Regions from separate parts of the Streptomyces sp. NBC_01283 genome, predicted to be linked through region 1. Evidence: riboswitches for the same ligand, from Rfam matches in the RefSeq annotation. Region 1 holds a riboswitch; each other region holds the start of a gene.
The links. Region 1 has a riboswitch for cobalamin ahead of OG302_RS29710 (ABC transporter substrate-binding protein). Riboswitches for the same ligand answer to the same signal wherever they lie in the genome.
Positions count from the first base shown of each region.

Region 2: linked by a shared signal. The riboswitch ahead of OG302_RS31835 (cobalamin biosynthesis protein) and the one ahead of OG302_RS29710 (ABC transporter substrate-binding protein) in region 1 are both predicted to bind cobalamin.
Region 3: linked by a shared signal. The riboswitch ahead of OG302_RS15230 (ribonucleoside-diphosphate reductase subunit alpha) and the one ahead of OG302_RS29710 (ABC transporter substrate-binding protein) in region 1 are both predicted to bind cobalamin.
Region 4: linked by a shared signal. The riboswitch ahead of OG302_RS06205 (energy-coupling factor ABC transporter permease) and the one ahead of OG302_RS29710 (ABC transporter substrate-binding protein) in region 1 are both predicted to bind cobalamin.

Region 1 covers NZ_CP108430.1:6,561,279-6,566,598, forward strand. Annotated here, with positions in the region: gene OG302_RS29690 (DUF2252 domain-containing protein) at 1-15, shown strand, start outside; gene OG302_RS29695 (haloacid dehalogenase-like hydrolase) at 48-1,190, opposite strand; gene OG302_RS29700 (helix-turn-helix domain-containing protein) at 1,466-2,329, shown strand; gene OG302_RS29705 (VOC family protein) at 2,335-2,793, shown strand; cobalamin riboswitch at 2,801-2,987, shown strand; gene OG302_RS29710 (ABC transporter substrate-binding protein) at 3,080-4,126, shown strand; gene OG302_RS29715 (FecCD family ABC transporter permease) at 4,123-5,163, shown strand; gene OG302_RS29720 (ABC transporter ATP-binding protein) at 5,160-5,320, shown strand, end outside.
Region 2 covers NZ_CP108430.1:7,028,600-7,033,919, forward strand. Annotated here, with positions in the region: gene cobN (cobaltochelatase subunit CobN) at 1-982, opposite strand, end outside; gene OG302_RS31830 (cobyric acid synthase) at 979-2,487, opposite strand; gene OG302_RS31835 (cobalamin biosynthesis protein) at 2,484-3,425, opposite strand; cobalamin riboswitch at 3,534-3,676, opposite strand; gene OG302_RS31840 (hypothetical protein) at 3,817-4,053, opposite strand; gene OG302_RS31845 (anion permease) at 4,066-5,320, opposite strand, start outside.
Region 3 covers NZ_CP108430.1:3,371,617-3,376,936, reverse strand. Annotated here, with positions in the region: gene OG302_RS15235 (ribonucleotide-diphosphate reductase subunit beta) at 1-627, opposite strand, end outside; gene OG302_RS15230 (ribonucleoside-diphosphate reductase subunit alpha) at 744-3,140, opposite strand; cobalamin riboswitch at 3,277-3,414, opposite strand; gene OG302_RS15225 (hypothetical protein) at 3,512-4,249, shown strand; gene mctP (monocarboxylate uptake permease MctP) at 4,317-5,320, opposite strand, start outside.
Region 4 covers NZ_CP108430.1:1,306,270-1,311,589, forward strand. Annotated here, with positions in the region: gene OG302_RS06190 (energy-coupling factor ABC transporter ATP-binding protein) at 1-521, opposite strand, end outside; gene cbiQ (cobalt ECF transporter T component CbiQ) at 518-1,267, opposite strand; gene OG302_RS06200 (energy-coupling factor ABC transporter substrate-binding protein) at 1,274-1,684, opposite strand; gene OG302_RS06205 (energy-coupling factor ABC transporter permease) at 1,684-2,388, opposite strand; cobalamin riboswitch at 2,418-2,616, opposite strand; gene OG302_RS06210 (GNAT family N-acetyltransferase) at 2,689-3,327, opposite strand; gene tsaD (tRNA (adenosine(37)-N6)-threonylcarbamoyltransferase complex transferase subunit TsaD) at 3,327-4,397, opposite strand; cobalamin riboswitch at 4,550-4,767, shown strand; gene metE (5-methyltetrahydropteroyltriglutamate--homocysteine S-methyltransferase) at 4,930-5,320, shown strand, end outside.

The sequences.
Region 1 (5,320 bases):
GCGCCGCAGGAGTGACCCCTACGGCGCTGCGACGTAGGGGGGGACGGCTAGCCGATCTGGTCCGGCGTCACCGTCAGCCACCGCTTGTCCGCGGTGACCTTCTGGCCGAGCTCGCGCTGCCGGTCGGCGTTCTTCCGCTTCATCCCGTCCAGCTCCTTCATGTACGAGTCCTTGCGGTTGACCCAGACCCGCGTACCGCCGTGCCGCACGTCCGCCGAGTGGAACAGCATCGGGCCGTCGCTCTTCGGGGTGTCGCCGGCCACCAGGACGGGCTTCTTCCACTCGTCGATGTACGTGCTGATCGCCGCGGGCTTGCCCTGGTACCAGGTCAGCGGCGCCCACAGGTTCGGCGTCAGCTCACGCCCGGCGAGCTTCTTCTCGTCGAAGCGGCCCTCCGCGATCTCCTTGCGGGAGCTGGTGACCTCGCCGGTCTCGCGGTCCTTGAGCTGCAGGCCGACACCGATGACGTTCTCGGGCTTCACGTGGTAGCCGTACTTGGGGTCGGCGAGGACCATGCGTACGAGGTCCTCGCTGGCCGCGCTGACGACGTAGACCTCGATGCCGTGCTTGCGCAGCGACTTGTAGAGCTCCTGCATGCCCGGGAAGAACTCGGGCGTCTTGACCTCGGTCTTCGTCAGCTTCCCGTCCTCGTAGTACTCGGCGGGGATCGGCTTGTCGTAGGCGAGGAGTTCGTCGACGTACCCCTTGAGCTCCTTCAGCGTGAAACCGGAGAAGATCTGCGCGGCCCACGGGTAGCAGACCTGGTCGTCGACCTCGCAGAGCCGGTTGTAGTAGCTGTAGAGGCTCTCCTTGTGCTTCGCCGTGTCCTTGAAGGGGATGATCTTCAGCGACGGGTCCATCGACTTGCGGGTCAGCACCCCCTTCATCTCCAGGAAGGGCAGGAGGGACTCCTCCAGGTCGTTGCGGTACGTCGTGTTGTCCGCGTCGAAGACGGCGTACGCGCCCTTGCCCTCGTTCTTCGCGATGACCTTGCCCAGCTTCTTCGCGACCGGCTTGGGCCAGTGCTTCAGCTCGGCCGTGGTCCTCGCGGCGGTCTTCGCGGTCGTGGCGGAGGCGTCCGCGGCCGTCGCGTCCGTGCTCGGCCAGAGTGCCGTCCCCGCGAGGACGGCCGCGGTGAGCGCGCCCGCCGTGCCGATGACGGCCAGCTTGCCCTTTGCCTTTACTGCCATGGTTTTGTGCCCCCTGAGAGCGGTCTGCGCCCCGTCCGGAGCGGCGGGTCATCGTATGGGGTCGGGCGGCGGATTCCCATGATCGACATCACCGGACGGAACGGGCATGGGACGGGCGGGCGCGGGTAGCAGCGTCAGACGCGCGGCCTGCGCGGGGCTCTCTGCCCGGTCTGCTCCCGGTTCTCTGCCCGGTCTGCTCCGGGTTCTCTTCCGGGCGTGCCCCGGAGTCCCGCTCCGGCCTGCTGCGGAGCCGTGCCCGTCGCATACTGGGAGGCATGGAGACCGTCTCCCGGGAGTTCGTGCGGGCCGCCCCGCGGCTCGACGGCATGGTGGTGTCCGCCGTCGGCTACCGCACGGAGGGCGAGCGGCCCGGCCTGCACCGCGGGCTGCCCTCCCCGTACCTGACGCTGATCTTCTCGCTGGACGGCCCCGTCGTCACCGGCGGCACCCCCGAGCAGGCGGGCGGCCGCGACGCCGTCCGCACGGACATCGTCCTCGGCGGTCTGCACCAGACTCCGGCCTACGTCGTACGGCCCGAGCACGAGGCGGGCATCCAGCTCGCCGTCCACCCGCTCGCCGCCCGTGCCCTGTTCGGCGTACCGGCCGCGGAACTGGCCGGTGAGCTCGTGACGCCCGGCGCGGAGGTGATGGGGCGCCGCGCAGCCGACGTACGGGAGCTGCTGTGCGAGCAGGGCACCTGGGAGGAGCGATTCGCCTCCCTGTCCGCCTACTTGAGGCAGCGCGCGGCCGACACGTCCAGCGGCTCCGTGCGCCCCGAGGTCACCGAGGCCTGGGCCTGGCTGGCCCGGCATCAGGGAGTGGGCACCCTGCGCGGCCTCTCCCGGCACGTCGCCCTCAGCGAACGCCGGCTCACCACGCTCTTCCGCGCCGAGACGGGCCTGAGCCCCAAGCAGGCGGGCCGCCTGATGCGCTTCCAGCGCGCACGGAACGCCGTCGTACGCCCCGTCGCGGCGGGCGGCGCCCCCGACCTGGCCCGCGTCGCCGCCGACTGCGGCTACTACGACCACTCCCACCTGGTGCGGGACTTCCGGCAGTACACCGGCGCGAGCCCCAGCGGCTGGCTGGCCGAAGAGTGCCGGAATATCCAAGCCGGGAGCCATGGCGGGAGCGAAGAGTAGGACCCATGAACACGACCGAGAAGCAGCAGCCCCGGACCCCGTCCCAGCCCATCTCCGCCGGGCGCGCCCCCGATGTGTGGCCGACCCTCCAGGCCCATGACGCACCCGCCCTGATCGACTTCCTGGTCGGCACGGTCGGCTTCCTGCGCACCGCCGTCTACGAGGACGGCGACCGCGTGGCCCACGCCGAGCTCGACTGGCCCGAGGGCGGCGCGATCATGCTCGGCTCGTACGACGAGAAGTCCCAGGACTGGTGCCTGAAGCCGGGCACCTTCGGGGCGTACGTCGTCACCGACCGCGTGGACGACCTCTACCAGCGGCTCAGCACCGCGGGCGTCAAGATCATCCGTGAGATCGAGGACCAGCCGTACGGCAGCCGGGAGTTCGCGATCGCGGACCCCGAGGGCAACAAGTGGTCCTTCGGCACCTACCGCGGCGCACCGAGGCCCGAGCAGCCGTCCTGACCTCGCGTGATAGCTTGCGCACGCCAGTCAACCCACACCAGGGCCAGGGAATCCGGTGCGAATCCGGAACTGACGCGCAGCGGTGAGGGGGAACGGGCGGGGCCACGGCCACTGGGCGTCCACGGACGCCTGGGAAGGCGCCCCGCCCGGCCGATCCCCGAGTCCGAAGACCTGCTGGCACCTTCGTCCGCACACCGGGCGGCGGAGGTGACGAAGCAGGCCAGGCTCCGCGTATGAGCCGTGAGACTCAAGGGATCTCGTGTCCTCCACAGCCCGTCGTGTACGTATGCCAGCCCGTCGTGCACGCGTTTCTGCCCTCCTCCTCGGCACGGCCCTGGCCGTCACGCTGACCTCCTGCGGCGGCCCGTCGGCGACCTCCACCGCATCGAACGCGGACAAGAAGGCCGGCGGGTACCCGCTGACCCTCACCTCCTGCGGCAAGAAGGCGGAGATCAAGGCACCGCCGCAGCGGGCCGTCTCCCTCGACCAGGGCTCCACGGAGATCCTGCTCTCCCTCGGCCTCGCGGACCGCATGGCCGGCAGCGGCACCTGGACCGACCCGGTGCTCAAGGGCCTGGCGAAGGACAACGCCAAGGTCGAGCGCCTCGCCGACAGCTACCCCTCCTTCGAGAAGGTCCTCGCCCAGGAACCGGACTTCGTCACCGCCTCCTTCGAGGCGACGGTCAGCAAGGGCGGCGTCGCCGACCGCGCCAAGTTCGCCGAACTCGGCGTACCCGCCTATGTCTCGCCCTCCGACTGCGCGGGCAAGGACAACAGCGGCGACGGCGACGGCACCCGCGTCAGGACGCTCACCATGGACACCGTCTACGGCGAAGTGCGGGACCTGGCCAAGGCCTTCGGGGTCGAGAAGCGCGGCGAGCGCCTGATCGCGGAGCTCAAGGGCCGGGTGGCGAAGGCGACGCGGGATGTCGACGCGTCGGGCGCGAAGATCCTTTACTGGTTCGCCAACTCCGACGCGCCCTACATCGCGGGCTGCTGCGGGGCGCCCGGCATCATCACCCGCGAACTGGGCGCGAAGAACGTCTTCGACGACACCCGCGAGGAGTGGCCCCAGATCAACTGGGAGACGGTGGCGGACCGCGACCCGGACGTGCTGGTCATCGGAGACCTCACCCGCAAGTCGCAGACGGCCGAGAGCGCGAAGAAGAAGATCGAGTTCCTGGAGACCAATCCGGTCACCAAGAACCTGACCGCCGTGAAGAAGAAGCGGTACGTGCTGCTGAGCGGCCAGGCCATGAACCCGACGATCCGCACGGTGGACGGCGTGGAACAAGTCGCGGAAGCGTTGCGCGAGTTCGGGCTCGCCAAGTGAGGGGAGCCGGGGGAGCCGCCCCCGGCGGCATACGCCAGATCCTGCTCTGGACCGCGGGCCTGGCCGTCCTCGCCCTCTCCGTCGCGGTGGCCGTCACCATCGGCCCCGCGGACATCTCCGTACCGGACGTATGGTCGGCGGTCGCGGCCCACCTTGGCTGGGGAGAGGCGCGGCTGACGCCCATCAGGGACGGCATCGTCTGGAACCTGCGCATGCCGCGCACGCTCCTCGCGGCGGTCTGCGGCGCGGGCCTCGCGGTCTGCGGAACGGTCCTCCAGTCGCTCCTGCGCAACCCGCTCGCCGACCCCTTCGTGCTCGGCGTCTCGTCGGGCGCGTCCACGGGCGCGGTAGCGATCGTCGTCCTGGGGGTCGGCGGGGGAGTGGTGTCGGTCTCGGCGGGTGCCTTCGCCGGGGCTGTCTGCTCCTTCGCGCTGGTCCTGCTCCTGAGCCACACCCTGGGCGGAAGCGCCGACAGGGTGGTGCTTTCCGGTGTGGCGGCGATGCAGCTTTTCTCCGCCCTCACCTCGTTCGTGATCCTCACGTCGGGCGACGCGGAGACGACGCGGAGCGTCCTGTTCTGGCTGCTCGGCTCGTTGAGCGGGGTGGGCTGGACGGACGTCTGGCTGTGCGCGGCGGTGCTCTTCGCTGCCCTCGCGATCTGTCTGACGCAGGCGCGCACTCTGGACGCGTTCGCGTTCGGCCAGGACGCGGCGGCGACGCTGGGCGTCCACGTGGCCCGCACCCGGCTCATGCTGCTCTCCGTCACGGCCCTCCTGACGGCGGCGCTGGTCAGCAGCGCGGGCGCCATCGGCTTCGTGGGCCTGGTCCTGCCGCACGCGGCCCGAGCGCTCGTCGGCTCCGGGCATGCACGCCTCCTCCCGGTCACGGCGCTCGCGGGCGCGGTGTTCCTGGTGTGGGTGGACACGCTGGCCCGTACGGTCCTCGACCCGCAGGAGGTTCCCGTGGGGGTGGTGACGTCCCTGATCGGCGTCCCGGCGTTCGTCCTTGTCCTCTACCGCACCCGGAGGACGACATGAGCGCGGCCAGTTCCGGCCTGCGGGCGGACAGAGTCACCAGAACGGCAGCGGGCCGCCTGATAGTCGACGGAGTGACGCTGGCCCCGCCCCCCGGGGCGACGGTCGGCCTCCTGGGCCCCAACGGTTCGGGTAAATCAACCCTCCTCCGCATCCTGGC
Region 2 (5,320 bases), 470 kb from region 1:
CGTGGCGCAGGGCGATTCCGGCGACCCGGGCGGCGCGCTCGGGGTCGGCGACGTACACCGGTACGTCGTCGGGGCCCTGCTCCTTGAAGGAGAACGGAACGGTGATGATGCGGCCGTCGAACTCGGGGATGGCGACCTGCATGGCCGCGTCCATGGGGGAGAGCGCGGCGTCCGACGCGTCCCACGTGGCGCGCGAGGAGGTCAGGCACAGTCCTTGCAGGACAGGGATGTTCAGGTCGGCGAGCGCGCCGATGTCCCAGGCCTCCTCGTCGCCGCCCGCGCTCGCGCCCGAGGCGTGCGTGCCGCCCGCCGCGAGGACGGTGGCGACCAGGGAGTCCGCCCGCCCCAGGATCTCGTACAGTCCCGCGTCCGCGCCGCGCAGCGAACCGCAGTACACGGCAAGGGCGTTGGCGCCCCGCGCCTCGATCGCCTCGCACAGCGTGTCGACGAAGCCGGTGTTACCGGAGAGCTGGTGCGCCCGGTAGAAGAGCACCCCCACGGTCGGCCGGCCCTCGACGAACGGGCGCGTGCCGTGCACCCCGTACTCGGGCATCTTCTTCGGCTCGGCGCTCTGCCGCTCATGGGCGTCACCGGAGCGCGCGGGTCCCGCCGCGAGGACGTCCTCCTTGAGGAACCGCACCAGCTCACGCAGGTTCTCCGCGCCGCCCTCGACGAGATACCGCAGGGCTTCCGCCACCGACCCCGCGTGCACGGTCGACTCGGCCATCAGCTCCGCGTCCGGCACGGCCTCGCCGCCGAGCAGCACCGTCGGGATCCCGGCGGCCTTCAGCGCCGCGAGCCCGTCCTCCCAGGCACGCTTGCCGCCGAGCAGGCGTACGACGGCGACGTCCGCGCCCTCGATCAGCGCGGGCAGCTCGTCCTGCACGTCGACCCGGGTCGGGTTGCCGATGCGGTAGGGGGCGCCGGAGGCACGGGCGGCAAGGAGGTCCGTGTCGGCGGTGGACAGAAGCAGGACGGTCATGAGGGTGCCCCCGGTGCGATGAAGGGGAGACCGGCGGGTGCGCCGGTCTCGATCAGGCTGAGCAGCGCGTCCGTGTCCGCGTGCCCTTCGATCAGGTCGCCGAGCAGGTCGAGCTGCTCCTCGCGCAGTGCGCCGAAGCTGGTGTCGGGCGCGGGCACGAATCGGCGCCCGGCGGCGCGGGCCACCTCGGTGAGGAAACGCCGCCGGAACGCGTCGCTCTCCAGCGAGCCGTGCCAGTGCGTGCCCCACACCTCGCCGACACGGCAGCCGTCCAGGAAGGGCTCTCCGCCCAGGATCTGAGCGACGCCGTGATGGATCTCGTACCCCTCGACGGGTTCTCCGAGGGCCTCGCCGACGGGCCGCGCGAGGGTCTTCTCCCGCTCGAACCGGACGCGCACGGGCAGCAGTCCGAGCCCGTCCACGGCGCCCGCCCGCGACTCGACGTCGTCCTCGATGTGCTCGCCGAGCACCTGGAAGCCGCCGCAGATCCCGAGCACGGGCCGCCCCTCGGCGGCACGCCGGGCGATGGCGTCCGCGAGGCCGCGTTCGCGCAGCCACTCCAGGGCACGCACGGTCCCGCGCGTGCCGGGGACGATCACCAGGTCGGCGTCGACGAGTTCCTCGGCCCGGTCCACGAACCGCACGACGACGCCCGGTTCGGCGGCCAGCGCGTCCACGTCCGTGAAGTTCGACATCAGCGGTACGGCACAGACGGCGACCCGCAGCACGTCCGCACCGATCGGGGGAGCGACCACGGACTCCCGCACGGCGCCCCGCAGGGACACCCGGAGCCCGTCCTCCTCGTCGATGCCGAGGCCGTGCTGGAACGGCAGCACACCGAACGTCCGCCGCCCGGTGAGCTCATGGAGCATGTCGAGCCCCGGTTCGAGCAGCGAGACGTCGCCCCGGAACTTGTTGACGAGGTACCCGGCGACCAGCTCCTGGTCCTGGGCGCTCAGCAGCGCGGTGGTCCCGAAGAAGGAGGCGAAGACGCCCCCGCGGTCGATGTCTCCCACCACGACCACGGGGAAGCGGGCGGCCCGCGCGATCCCCATGTTCACGATGTCCGTACGCCGCAGATTGATCTCGGCGGGACTGCCCGCGCCTTCACAGATCACGGCGTCATAGCTGCCCCGAAGTTCCTCCAGGCATCCCACGACGGTGGAGAGCAGCGCTTCCTGCCGCCCTCCGTGGTAGCCCCTGGCGCTCATCTCGCCCACGGGCTTGCCCATCAGGACGACCTGGCTGCTGCGGTCGCTGCCCGGCTTGAGCAGCACGGGGTTCATCAGCGCGCTCGGCTCGACCCGGGCGGCCTGCGCCTGCATGGCCTGGGCCCGCCCGATCTCGGCACCCTCGCGCGTGACGAAGGAGTTGAGGGACATGTTCTGCGCCTTGAAGGGCGCGACGGAGACCCCCTTGCGGGCCAGCCACCGGCAGATCCCGGCGGTGACGACGCTCTTCCCCGCGTCGGACGTCGTCCCGGCGACGAGCAGTCCACCGCTCATGAGGCCCTGCCTTTCCGTAGTGTGCTCACGGCCGCGGCGACGCCCAGGGCCAGCAGCCCGACCCGCCGCGACAGCTTCACGGCCCGCTCGATGTCGGCGACCTCGACGCCCCGCCCGGCCTCGTTGAGGACAGGTCGGTGCTCGACACGCCCCGCGTACGAGAGCGTCCCCCCGAGCCGTACGCCCAACGCCCCGGCGAAGGAGGCCTCGACGGGCCCCGCGTTGGGGCTCGGATGCTTCGCCGCATCGCCGCGCCAGGCGCGCAGGGCTCCCCGCGGCGCGTCCCCGGCGGCAGCCGCGAGCACGGCGGTGAGCCGGGCCCCGGGCCACCCCAGTACGTCGTCGAGCCGCGCGGAGGCCCAGCCGTAGCGCCGGTACCTCGCGGATTTGTGCCCGACCATGGCGTCGAGGGTGTTGACGGCCCGGAAGGCGACGAGCCCGGGAACGCCGCCGACGGCGCCCCACACGAGCGCCCCGACCACGGCGTCGGAGGTGTTCTCGGCGACGGACTCGACCACGGCGCGCGCGATGCCGTCGGCGTCCAGCGCCTGCGGGTCCCGGCCGCACAGATGCGGCAGCCGCTCCCGCGCCACCTCGATGTCCCCGGCGGCCAGCGCGCCGCCGACGGCCCGCGCCTCACGCCCCAGCGAGGTGCCGCCGACCACGGCCCAGGTGGTGGCGGCGGTCAGCGCGACGGATGCGGCGCGCGAGTCACGTACGAGAGAAGAGGCCAGGACGGCGGCACCGGCCGCACCTCCGGCACACACCACGGCATGCAGGGCGCCCCACCCGCGGTGGTCACGCCACAGCACACGCTCGACGGCAGCGGCGGCCCGCCCGAACGCGGCGACCGGATGCCCGCGGCGGGGATCGCCGAGGAACAGGTCACCGAGGAGGCCGGCGGCGGCGCCGTACGCGAAGTCGCGATCGGCACGCATCGGTTCAGCCGGCCGTTGTGCCGAGAGGAGAGCTCACGCTCGGGAACTGGTCCGGCAATGGGCGGCCGCGCATGGCGATATGTCCTCACTCAGGGTGTCCGCGCCCTGGTTCGACGTGATCGGCGGCGAGAGTTCCTGGCTTCCGAGGAGTCAGTTCCTCGATGACAGTGGCGGGACCGCGCCGGATTCGCACCGGCTTCCTCTCCTGCTGCCGTATTGGCTCCGGCAGTCCACCACGGCCCGCGAAGGCCCGTCAACTCGCCGTTGACCTGCGACGGGAGAGTGTGCTGAGGCCCACAGCCGGGCCTCTGACGGCTCCTTGCCGAGCCCACGGACAAAAGTGGGGTGCGGGACGCCGAAGCGTCCCGCACCCCACTGAGAACCGCCGTCGTCAGGCGACGATCAGATAGATCCCGTACGCCACTGCCGCCGCGCAGAGCGCGAAGCACACGTACGCGCCCGTGCGTGCCGCCGCGGCGGTGCCGCCCGCGGCCGAGGGGGCGCCGGACGTCGCCGCCTCGCGCTTGGCGAGGCCGACGATGCCGAGGGTGAACAGGCCCACCAGGGCCACCGTCACCGCGAGGCTGACTCCGAAGACGGAGCCGAGAGCTGCCCAGTCGATGTCCATGCTGACTTTTCCTTACACCGTTGCGGGCCGGGCGGGGTCCGCCACGGTGCTGGTCGGGGCCGGGATGGTGGTCTTGACGAGGTCGACGTCGGTGCTGGTCACGGCCGACCCGGTGGGCGGCGGACTGACGGCGGCGATCGCGGTGGTCACGACACCGGCGGGCTCGGCGTCGAGAGCGCCGGGCTCGTCGTTCGTGACGTTCGTGTGGTCGACGGCGTTGCGCCGGGACAGCACCCAGATCACGGCCGAGCCGGCCACCAGCAGCGCGGCGGTCGCCGCGACGCCCCAGGGGCCCTGCTTGGTGAGGAACTCCGCGCCCGCGCCGACCAGACCGGCGGCCGGCAGGGTGAGGCCCCAGGCGACGAACATCCGGGTCGCCGTGGACCAGCGGACCACGCCGCCCTTGCGGCCGAGGCCCGCGCCCATCACGGCGCCCGAGCAGACCTGGGTGGTGGAGAGCGAGAAGCCGATGTGCGAGGAGGCGAGGATCGCGGTCGCGGCGCTGGTCTGGGCGGCGAAGCCCTGCTGCGGCGCGAGGTCCGTGAGGCCCTTGCCCATGGTGCGGATGATGCGCCAGCCGCCGAGGTACGTGCCGAGCGCGATGGCGACACCGGCCGAGACGATGACCCACATCGGGGGGTTGGCACCCGGGTTCAGGACGCCGCCGGTGATCAGGGCGAGCGTGATGATGCCCATGGTCTTCTGCGCGTCGTTCGTGCCGTGCGCCAGCGAGACGAGGCCGGCGGAGGCGATCTGACCGGTGCGGTAGCCCTTGGCGGTCGCCCTGGTGTCGGTGTTGCGCCCGATGCGGTACGTCAGGCGCGTGGCCAGCGTCGCGGCGATGCCGGCCACCAGGGGCGCGGCGATCGCGGGGATCAGGATCTTGGTGACGACGGTGCCGCCGTTGATCGACGACCAGCCCATCGACATGACAGCGGCGCCGATGAGGCCGCCGAAGAGTGCGTGGGAGGAACTGGAGGGCAGGCCCACCAGCCAGGTCAGCAGATTCCAGAGGATCGCGCCGACCAGGGCCGCGAAGATCACCTCTGTCTTCAGTCCGTCCTCGTTGACGATGCCGCCGGAGATGGTCTTGGCGACTTCGACGGAGAGGAAAGCGCCGACGAGGTTCAGCACGGCGGACATGGCCACCGCCGTCTTGGGCTTGAGAGCGCCAGTCGAGATGGTGGTCGCCATCGCGTTGGCTGTGTCGTGGAAACCGTTCGTGAAGTCGAACACGAGAGCGGTAACGATCACGATCCCGAGGAGA
Region 3 (5,320 bases), 3.2 Mb from region 1:
GCGGACGGTGTCGACGACGTCGAAGGCGAAGCTCATGTGCATCGTCTCGTCGCGGAACACCCAGTTGGTGCCGGTGGCCAGGCCGTGCAGCAGACCGCGCGAGCGGAACCAGTAGACGTACGCGAAGGCACCGTAGAAGAAGAGCCCCTCGATGCACGCGGCGAAGCAGATCAGGTTCAGCAGGAAGCGGCGCCGGTCGGCCTTCGACTCCAGGCGGTCCATCTTCTCGACGGAGTCCATCCACCGGAAGCAGAACTCGGCCTTCTCGCGGATGGAGGGGATCTCCTCCACCGCGTCGAAGGCCGCGGCGCGGTCCTCCGGGTCGGGGAGATAGGTGTCGAGCAGCGTCAGATAGAACTGGACGTGCACGGCCTCCTCGAAGAGCTGACGGCTCAAGTAGAGCCGCGCCTCGGGGGAGTTGATGTGCTTGTAGAGCGTGAGCACCAGGTTGTTGGAGACGATCGAGTCGCCGGTCGCGAAGAACGCGACAAGGCGGCCGATCATGTGCTGCTCGCCCGGCGAGAGCTTGGCGAGGTCGGCGACGTCCGAGTGGAGGTCGACCTCCTCGACGGTCCAGGTGTTCTTGATCGCGTCCCGGTAGCGCTCGTAGAAGTCCGGGTAGCGCATGGGACGCAGGGTCAGCTCGAAGCCCGGGTCCAGGAGGTTCTTGTCGGCGTTGGTGGGGGCGGCTTCCGGCGCGAAGCGCTGTCCATCGGGGGTGGTGGTCGGGTGACGGGTGGGCATTACTGGCAGGCCTCGCAGGACTCGGGGTTTTCCAGGGAGCAGGCGACAGCCTCTTCGGCGGTTGCCTGCGGGGGCACGGGGGCGGCGGCTTCGGTTTTGCCCGCCGCCGCGCGGGCGATCCGGGTAGCCGGGCGCGAACGCAGGTAGTACGTGGTCTTCAGACCCTGCTGCCAGGCGTACGCGTACATCGAGGAGAGCTTGCCGATGGTCGGCGTCTCCAGGAACAGGTTCAGGGACTGCGCCTGGTCCAGGAACGGCGTGCGCGCGGCGGCCATGTCGATCAGGCCGCGCTGCGGGATCTCCCACGCGGTGCGGTAGAGGTCGCGCACCTCGGCCGGGATCCAGCTGAAGCCCTGCACGGAGCCGTTGGCCTCGCGCAGCGCCTCGCGGGTCTGGGCGTCCCAGACGCCGAGCCGTTTCAGCTCCTGCACCAGGTAGGAGTTGACCTGGAGGAACTCACCGCTCAGCGTCTCGCGCTTGAAGAGGTTGGAGACCTGCGGCTCGATGCACTCGTAGACGCCCGCGATGGACGCGATGGTGGCGGTCGGCGCGATGGCGAGAAGCAGCGAGTTGCGCATGCCGGTCGCGGCGATACGTTCCCGCAGCGCGGCCCAGCGCTCCGGCCAGGTCAGCTCGACGCCGTAGTGGTCGGGGTGCAGGACGCCGCGCGCGGTGCGGGTCTTCTCCCAGGCGGGCAGCGGGCCATTGCGCTCCGCGAGGTCGGCGGACGCCTCGTACGCGGCGAGCATGATCCGCTCGGCGATGCGGGTGGAGAGGGCGCGCGCGGCGGGGGAGTCGAACGGCAGCTTCAGCTGGAAGAAGACGTCCTGCAGACCCATGGCGCCCAGGCCCACCGGACGCCACCTGGCGTTGGAGCGCCCGGCCTGCTCGGTCGGGTAGAAGTTGATGTCGACCACGCGGTCGAGGAAGGTGACGGCGGTGCGGACGGTCTCGTCGAGCCGCTGCCAGTCGATGTCACCGGCGTCCGTGTCCACGAACGCGCCGAGGTTCACCGAGCCCAGGTTGCAGACGGCCGTCTCCCCGTCGTCCGTCACCTCCAGGATCTCCGTGCAGAGGTTGGAGGAGTGGACCGTGTGGCCGGGCTCCGCCGTCTGGTTGGCGGTGCGGTTGGCGGCGTCCTTGAACGTCATCCAGCCGTTGCCGGTCTGCGCGAGGGTGCGCATCATGCGGCCGTACAGATCGCGGGCCGGAATGGTCTTGCGGGCGAGCCCGGCGGCCTCGGCCTTGCGGTAGGCGGCGTCGAACTCGTCGCCCCACAGGTCGACGAACTCGGGCACGTCGGCCGGCGAGAACAGCGACCAGTCCTGGTCGGCGGCGACCCGGCGCATGAACTCGTCCGGGATCCAGTGCGCGAGGTTGAGGTTGTGCGTGCGCCGCTGGTCCTCACCCGTGTTGTCGCGCAGCTCCAGGAACTCCTCGATGTCGGAGTGCCAGGTCTCCAGGTAGACCGCGGCGGCGCCCTTGCGCCGCCCGCCCTGGTTCACGGCGGCGACGGAGGCGTCCAGCGTCTTCAGGAACGGCACGATGCCGTTGGAGTGGCCGTTCGTGCCGCGGATCAGCGAACCGCGGGCGCGGACGCGGGAGTACGAGAGGCCGATGCCGCCCGCGTGCTTGGAGAGGCGCGCGACCTGGTGGTAGCGGTCGTAGATGGAGTCCAGCTCGTCCAGCGGCGAGTCGAGGAGGTAGCAGGAGGACATCTGCGGGTGCCGGGTGCCGGAGTTGAAGAGTGTCGGCGAGGACGGCAGGTAGTCCAGGCGGCTCATCAGGCGGTACAGGGAGGCGACCTCGTCCAGGGCGCGGACGCTGCCGTCCTCGGCGAGGCCGCTCGCGACGCGCAGCATGAAGTGCTGCGGGGTCTCGATGACGTGCCGGGTGATCGGGTGCCGGAGCAGATAGCGGCTGTGCAGGGTGCGCAGGCCGAAGTAGCCGAACCGGAAGTCGGCGCCGTCCTCCAGGGCGGCCTCCACGAGACCGTCGAGGCGCTCCGCGTGGTCGGTGACGAACGCGGCGGTGCGGTCCGCGATCAGGCCCTCGCGGTGACCCACGGCGACCGAATCGGAGAAGGAGCGCACGCCCTGCGACGCCGCCTCGTCACGGATGCTGAGACTGAGCAGCCTGGCCGCGAGCTGCGAATACGTCGGGTCCTCGGAGATGAGCCCCGCGGCCGCCTCGGTCGCCAGCTCCCGCAGCTCAGCCAGGTCCGCGCGGGCCGAGCGGCCGCGGAGCGCGGCGGCGGCGACTCTGCCGGGGTCGGCGTCGGGGAGGTCGGCGGTGAGGTCGGTCAGGGTACGCAGCAGCGCGGTTCCTGGGCCGTCGGCGGTCTGCTGACCGTCGGTGGTCTGCGCTGACGCAGGTTCGGCTGGCGCGATGGTCACGTGGAGCACTCCCTCGCTCGGCTCTGGGCCCGCGGAGGGATGAGTGACACACGGGCGCCCGCCCCTGGGCAGGGCTGCGCTCCGCGTCCACCAGCCCATTCCACGAGGCCCGGACGACGTTGGCACCCGGACCGGTCGGAACGGGCGCGCTGCCGACAGGTCTTCGGACTTGAGAGCACGACAAATGCGTACTCGTACACCGTTGCGGGACAGTTCCGGACTTGCACCGGATTCCCCTGCGGCGACAGCGAGCACGAGCATACATCTTGTGCTGGCCCTGGGCGGCAGCCCCACATCTTGTGTCGGAGCGGCTGTCCCCTCCGGTCCTCTAGGGTGGCGGCCGAACTGAAGGCCGAACAGGGGGCGGTGCCGTGCGAGGGCTGGGTGCGGGTTGTGCGGCCGTACTGCTGCTGGCGCTCACCGGGTGCGGGGACGGCGGTCGGGCGACGACGGCGGAGCACACACGGACCCCGAAGCCGACCACGGCCGCCGGTGTCGACGGCGAAGCCGACCCCCGCAAGCTCTTCACGGACGCCGAGCTGAAGGCCGCCCTGCTGCCCGCGAAGGCGGTCGGGGTGCGGGCCGACACGCTCAACGCCACCACGGGGCTCTACAACCAGCATTACGGAGGCGGTGACTGGGGCACCTGTGCTCCCGGCGCGAAGGCGAGCAGGGAACTGTTCTCCCTGCGCGGAGCCAGTGCCGGCCACACCATCCGCCCCTTCCCCGGGGCGATGGCCGACGAGGGCGACCCCGTCGTCTCCCAGAGTCTGGTCTCGATGCGGGCCGGGCGGGCAGGGCGTCACGTCGAACTGCGCCGGCAGCTCCACCAGGCGTGCCCCAGTGTCACCGTCGACACCGACGCGGCCCCGGTGGTGGAGCACCACACGGCCGAGAAGCTGCCCGGTCTCGGCGACGAGGCGATCCTGGAGACCACGAGGACCGAGGGCGACGACGAACACGACGGCGAAACCCCGTACTACAAGGTCGAGGTGCGGGTCGGCGGCGTGCTCGTGCTCGTGGACGCGGGCCCCCACAAGGATCTGGCGATCTCCTCGGCGGCCAAGGCCGCGGCACGGGTCCGGACGGAGCTCTACAAGGCCCCATGAGGGCGCACGCACGGCAACGGGCCGCCGGATTGCTCCGGCGGCCCGTGTCACACACGTACGAGGAACCTCAGTGCCCGCCCGGCGCTCCCGCCGTGGCCGGCGGCAGCTCCTCCACGACACCCGGGTCGCCCGCGTCCGCCGTGTAGTCCCCGGGAGACGTCTCGTCGATGCCGTCAGGGGCCTTCATGGCGCGCAGGACGAAGGTCATGACCACGGTGACCACCACGTTCAGGACGAACGCCGTGAGGCCGATGTAGCCGATCTCGCCGATGCCGGGGATCTCGTCGGACGAGCCGCCGAAGTGCTTCTGCGTCGGTGACGCGACACCGTACGCGGCGACCGTTCCGTAGATCATGCCGATCGCCCAGCCGGCGAGCAGCGCCCAGCGGTGGAACCACCGCGTGAACAGGCCGCCGACCAGCGCGGGCATCGTCTGCAGGATCCAGATGCCGCCCAGGAGCTGGAAGTTGATCGCGACCGTCTTGTCCATGGTGAGGACGAAGGCGAGCGCGCCGACCTTCACCAGGAGCGAGACCAGCTTGGAGATCTTCATCTCCTGCTGCGGAGTCGCGTCCGGCTTGAGGAAGTCCTTGTAGATGTTCCTCGTGAAGAGATTCGCGGCCGCGATCGACATGATGGCCGCCGGCACGAGCGCGCCGATGCCGATCGCCGCGAACGCGACGCCCGTGAACCAGTCGGGGAACATGTTCTCGAACAGCTGCGGAATCGCCAGCTGCCCGTTCTCCACCTTCACCCCGGCCGCGATCGCCATGAAGCCGAGCAGCGCGAGCAGGCCCAGCATCAGCGAATAGAGCGGCAGGATCGTGGTGTTGCGGCGGATCACGTCGCGGCTCTTGGAGGAGAGCGTCGCCGTGATCGAGTGGGGATACATGAACAGCGCGAGCGCGGAGCCGAGCGCGAGCGTGGCGTACGTCCACTGCCCGGCCTCGCCCGGCGCGAGGCCCGCGACGGGCTTGCCCGCCGCCTCGTTCGTCGCCGAGAACTTGTCGCTCGCCGCCCGGAAGATCTCGTCGAACCCGCCGAGCTTGATCGGGATGTAGATGATCGCGA
Region 4 (5,320 bases), 5.3 Mb from region 1:
GGCCGCATCGCCACGGCGCCCGCGATGGCCGTCCGTTTCCGCTGGCCGTAGGAGAGCAGATGCGTGGGGCGGTCCGCCAGGGCGCTGATGTCGAGCGCGGCGAGCGCCTCGGCGACCCGGGCCCGCACCTCACCGTCCGGCAGCCCCAGGTTCAGCGGCCCGAAGGACACGTCCTGTTCGACCGAGGCGGCGAACAACTGGTCGTCCGGGTCCTGGACCACCAGCTGAACCGTCGTCCGCAGCCGGGTGAGGCTCTTGCGGTCGTACGTCACGGGGGCTCCCCCGACGGTCAATCCGCCCCGGTCCGGCCGGAGTCCGCCGCTCAGCAGCCGCATGAGGGTGGTCTTGCCGCTGCCGTTGCGCCCGAGCAGCGCGAGGGCGCGCCCCTCGATGACGTCGAAGTCCAGGCCGCTGAGCACGGTGGGCCCGTCTTCGTACGCGTAGGAAGCGGCGCGCAGAGCGACCAGGGGCCCGCTCGGATCGCTGGAGGCGCGCGGCTCGCTCAGGGAGGAAGCCTTCATGGAAGAAGCCATTTCAGTACGAGGGTGAGGGCCGCGAGGCCCGTGAGAAGGACCGCGCTCGCGGTCACGAAGCGCCGGGAGATCCGGGCCTCCGGCACGAGCACCCGCAGGGTTCCGTCGTACCCGCGTCCGGCGAGCCCGGCCTGCAGCCGGGTCGCCCGGTCGAAGGCCCGTACGAACGCGGTGGCCCCGAGGCCGCCGAGGGAACGCCAGGTCGCGGCACGGGTGGTGTGGCCGAGCCGCGCGGCCTGCGCCTGCCGGATCCGGCTCATGGAGTCCAGGAGCAGGAAGCTCATCCGGTACATGACGAGGGCCACGTCGACGACGGGTGCCGGCACGCCCGCCTTCACCAGGCGGGGCAGCAGGTCCGACATGGGTGTGGTGAAGGCGAAAAGCAGGACGCCCAGCGAGGCCGCCGACGTGCGCAGGAGCAGACCGCCCGCTCGCGCGGGGCCGCCATCGGCGAGCGTGACGAACCCTTCGGGCCCGCCGAGTTGGACGATGAGGGTCAGGGCGCCGGTGACGCAGAAGCCGAGCGGCACGCGGTAGGCGCGCCACAGTTTTCGGGGCGGCACACCGGCCGGTCCGAGCAGCACGGCGAGCGCGGCGACGAGCACGAGGGCGGCGCCCGGCCAGGGCGGCAGGGAGACGGCAAGGACGGTGAGGCCGAGCCCGAGCACGGCTTTGTCCACGGGGTGGCGGCGGCGCCAGCGACTGCTGTGCGCCGCCGCGTCGATGGGCAGCACGCGGGATCAGACCTGCTCGGTCGTGGTCCGGGTGCTGTCCACGTCGGCGGTCCGTTCCGCGGTTCCTTCCGCGGTTCCTTCTGCGGTCCTCTTCGCGGGGGCTTCCTTCGCCGACGCGATCTCCGCGCCCTGCCGGCGCCCCCTGCGCAGACCGAAGTAGTACGCGAGGACGCCCGCGCCCAGCGCCGCCTGCAGCGCGAAGAGCGCCGACTCGATCTCCCCGGAGGGGGGTTCGTACAGCGGCGAGAACCACGGCTCATAGTCCGGCTTGTTCTCGGTGATCGCGGTCTCGGCCTGGGAGTCGGACCCGGTGAACGGCTCCTTCTTGTCGTCGCCGAGGCCGAGCGCCAACGGCAGCACGGCGAGCGCGGCGACGATGACGAGGAGCAGAGTGTTGATCTTCGCGTTCCGGCTCATCAGGCGCTGGCCCCCGACTCCGTCTTCGTGTCCGTCTTCTTCCCCTGCAGCAGGACGCCGAGCCGTGTGAGCTCGCCCTTGCTCGACTGCACGAGCAGCCGCATCACCAGCACGGTGAGCAGTCCCTCGCTCACCGCGAGGGGGATCTGCGTGACGGCGAAGATGCCGCCGAACTTGCCCAGGGCGCCGACGAATCCGCTGCTGGGGTCCGGGAAGGCCAGGGCGAGCTGGACGCTGGTGACGCAGTACGTGGACAGGTCGGCGACGAACGCGCCGAAGAACACGGCGACCATGAGCGGCGCGTCGAACCGCTTCAGGAGGCGGTAGACGGCGTATCCGGCCCATGGCCCGACGATCGCCATGGAGAAGACGTTGGCGCCGAGTGTGGTGAGTCCGCCGTGGGCGAGCAGCAGGGCCTGGAACAGCAGTGTGATGGTGCCGAGCACCGTCATGATCGGCGGCCGGAACAGGATCGCGCCGAGCCCGGTGCCCGTCGGGTGCGAGCAACTGCCCGTGACGGAAGGGATTTTCAGTGCGGAAAGGACAAAAGTGAAGGCTCCGGAGGCGCCCAGGAGCAACGTGCTCTCAGGGTGCTCCTTGACCTCACGGGTCAGGGAGCGGACTCCGTGGACGACGAACGGCGCGGACGCTACACCCCAGGCGATCGCGTGCGCCGGTGGGAGGAAACCCTCGGCAATGTGCATGGCTAAGCAGACCCTCTCCAGCACCTCGTGGATGGACAACGCGCCTTGGCCGGTCTCCTGGCTGACGGGTCGTACCGACCGGACTCCGCCTTCCCGGGTGCGTGTGCACCCAGTGGCTGCCGCGAGGGCTGGAGCCGGACTTCCCGATCACAGTGGCGAGGGCCGCACCGGCATCACACCGGATTTCCCGAGCACCAAGGCGTGGTGACCATAGTGCGCATCCGAGTTTCCTGACAACTTGTGGGGTCGCCCCACCTGTGGCACGCGCGAGCGCACACGACCAGGGGCGTACGCCCCTGATCAACCCCTGTGCATCGGCTCGTGCACACCCGAAACGGGCCACGTTTCGCGGGAGACCGCCGCCTCCCCGCCGCGCAGCACCGCGAGCGTCCGGGCGGGGTGGCGGGGCCCGAGGAAGACGACGACGCCTTTGCCGTCGGGTGAGGGGTGGGTCGCCTGGGTCCAGCCCTGGCGCTCGTAGAAGCCCATGGCCTGCGCCGACCGGACCGAAGTCAGCAGCCAGACACGGTCGTCGGGAGCGCCTTCGGCCATCGCCGCCAGCAGGGCGGCTCCGATTCCGGTGCCCTGCGCCGCAGGGTGCACGGCGAGTTCGTCTATCTCACGGGCCCCGCACAGCCACGACCGGGCGCGCCCGGCGCCGAGTCCGGCCGCCGCCTGCGGATAGCAGCGGTCGGCGGGAAAGGGCTCGGGCGTGGTCCACCCGGTGGTGAAGCCGACGACGTCCGTCCCCTCCAGTGCGATCACCGCGGTGAACCCGGGACGGCGTACGTCGTCGCCGAGCCGGACCATGAATTCCGCCACCCTCTCCTCGTCCTCGTGCCAGGGCGGCACACGGAAGGCATCGGCGTAGACGGTGCGCAAGGCGGCGCCGTACGCGAGGAGTTGATGGCCCCGCAGTAGCCGGACGACCGCCGCCATCAGGCGGCCCTCGCCGCGGCCGCCCCCGGCCGCAGGGCCGCGTACGTCAGAGGGGCGGACGGGTCGACCGACACGTCCCAGGGGGCGGGCTCGGCCCCGGCCCGTACGAGCAGGTCGCCGACGGCGGCGATCATCGCACCGTTGTCCGTGCACAGGGTCATCGGGGGCACGCGCAGCCGCACACCTTCGGCCGCGCACCGCTCCTCGGCGAGCACACGCACCCGCGAGTTCGCGGCGACACCGCCGACCACGACGAGGGTGCGGACGCCGTGATCGCGGCAGGCGGCCAGCGCCTTGCGGGTCAGTACGTCCGCGACGGCCTCCTGGAGCGAGGCCGCGCCGTCGGCCACCGGCAGCTCGCGCCCCGCGTGCCCCTCGGCCCAGCGCGCGGCGGCGGTCTTGAGTCCGGAGAAGGAGAAGGCGTACGGGGCGTCCTTCGGTCCGGTGAGCGGGCGCGGGAAGGCGACCGCGCGCGGATCACCGCTGCGGGCCGCGCGGTCGATGGCGGGGCCGCCCGGGTAGGGCAGGCCGAAGACGCGGGCGGCCTTGTCGAAGCACTCGCCCGCCGCGTCGTCCAGGGTGTCCCCCAGGTGCACGATGGGATCGCGCGCCAGGTCCCGGACGAGCAGCAGCGAGGTGTGCCCGCCGGAGACGATCAGGACCACGCAGGGATCGGGCAGCGGGCCGTGCTCCAGCGTGTCGGCGGCGACATGCCCGGCCAGGTGGTGCACGCCGTACAACGGGACGTCGAGCGCGTACGCGAGGGTCTTCGCCCCCGCGAGGCCGACCTGCAGCGCGCCGGACAGGCCGGGACCCGTGGTGACCGCCACCGCTCCGATGTCGGACAGCTTCAGGTCCGCCTGGTCGAGGGCGTTTTGGACGACCGGGGTGAACGCGTGCAGATGCGCTCGTGCGGCGATCTCGGGAACCACGCCGCCGAACCGGGCGTGCTCGTCCATGCTGGACGCCACCGCATGGGCGAGCAGCCGCCCCTGCGAGACGATCCCCGCTCCGGTCTCGTCGCAGGACGACTCGATCCCCAGCACAATGCGCCCCGCTGCCACCGGCATCTCCTTCACCCACAGACTTTCTGCGTGGGAAGTGTAGTTGCAAGCCATGTGCAATAAGACCTCCGGGCGGTGTCCCCACCGCCGGGTGGCTCCGTGTCTCACCTCACGGTCCGGAATGTGATCAGTACTGCCCAAGACGCCGACCACCCTCTAGCCTGATGGGTGCAGCTGGTTCGCCCTGCCCGCCAGGCAGACGCGTCGCAAGAGGGAACCCGGTGGAAATCCGGGACTGCCCCGCAGCGGTGAGTGGGAACGACCGCCGTCATACGCACTGGGTCCGTCGCGGACCCGGGAAGCGACGGTCAGTAGGAACCTGCCTCGGCAGGTGTGCCCGCGAGTCCGAAGACCTGCCCGTTGCCCGTACGTGATCCCTCATGTGCGGACATCCCGGTGACCTCGTGGGCGGGTCGGCGTACAGATCAGGTGGAGCACCGCGCCGGTGGCGCGCGTCCGGTCCGCCCGGTCCGTCATCCCTTCGCGTCCGTGTCCCGTCCCCGGGATTCTCAGGAGTCATCTCGCGAAGGAGATTTCCGTGACAGCGAAGTCCGCAGCCGCGGCAGCACGGGCCACCGTGTACGGCTACCCCCGCCAGGGCCCCGACCGGGAGCTGAAGAAGGCCGTCGAGGGCTATTGGAAGGGCCGCGTCACCGCCGACGCCCTCCGGGAGACCGCGGCGATGCTGCGCCGGTCCACCTGGCGGCAGCTCGCCGACGCGGGCATCCACGAAGTACCGACGGGCGACTTCTCGTACTACGACCATGTCCTGGACGCCAGCGTCATGGTCGGGGCCGTCCCGCAGCGGCACCGCGAGGCCGTCGACACCGACGCCCTCGACGGGTACTTCGCGATGGCCCGCGGCACCCAGGACGTGGCGCCGCTCGAGATGACCAAGTGGTTCGACACCAACTACCACTACCTCGTGC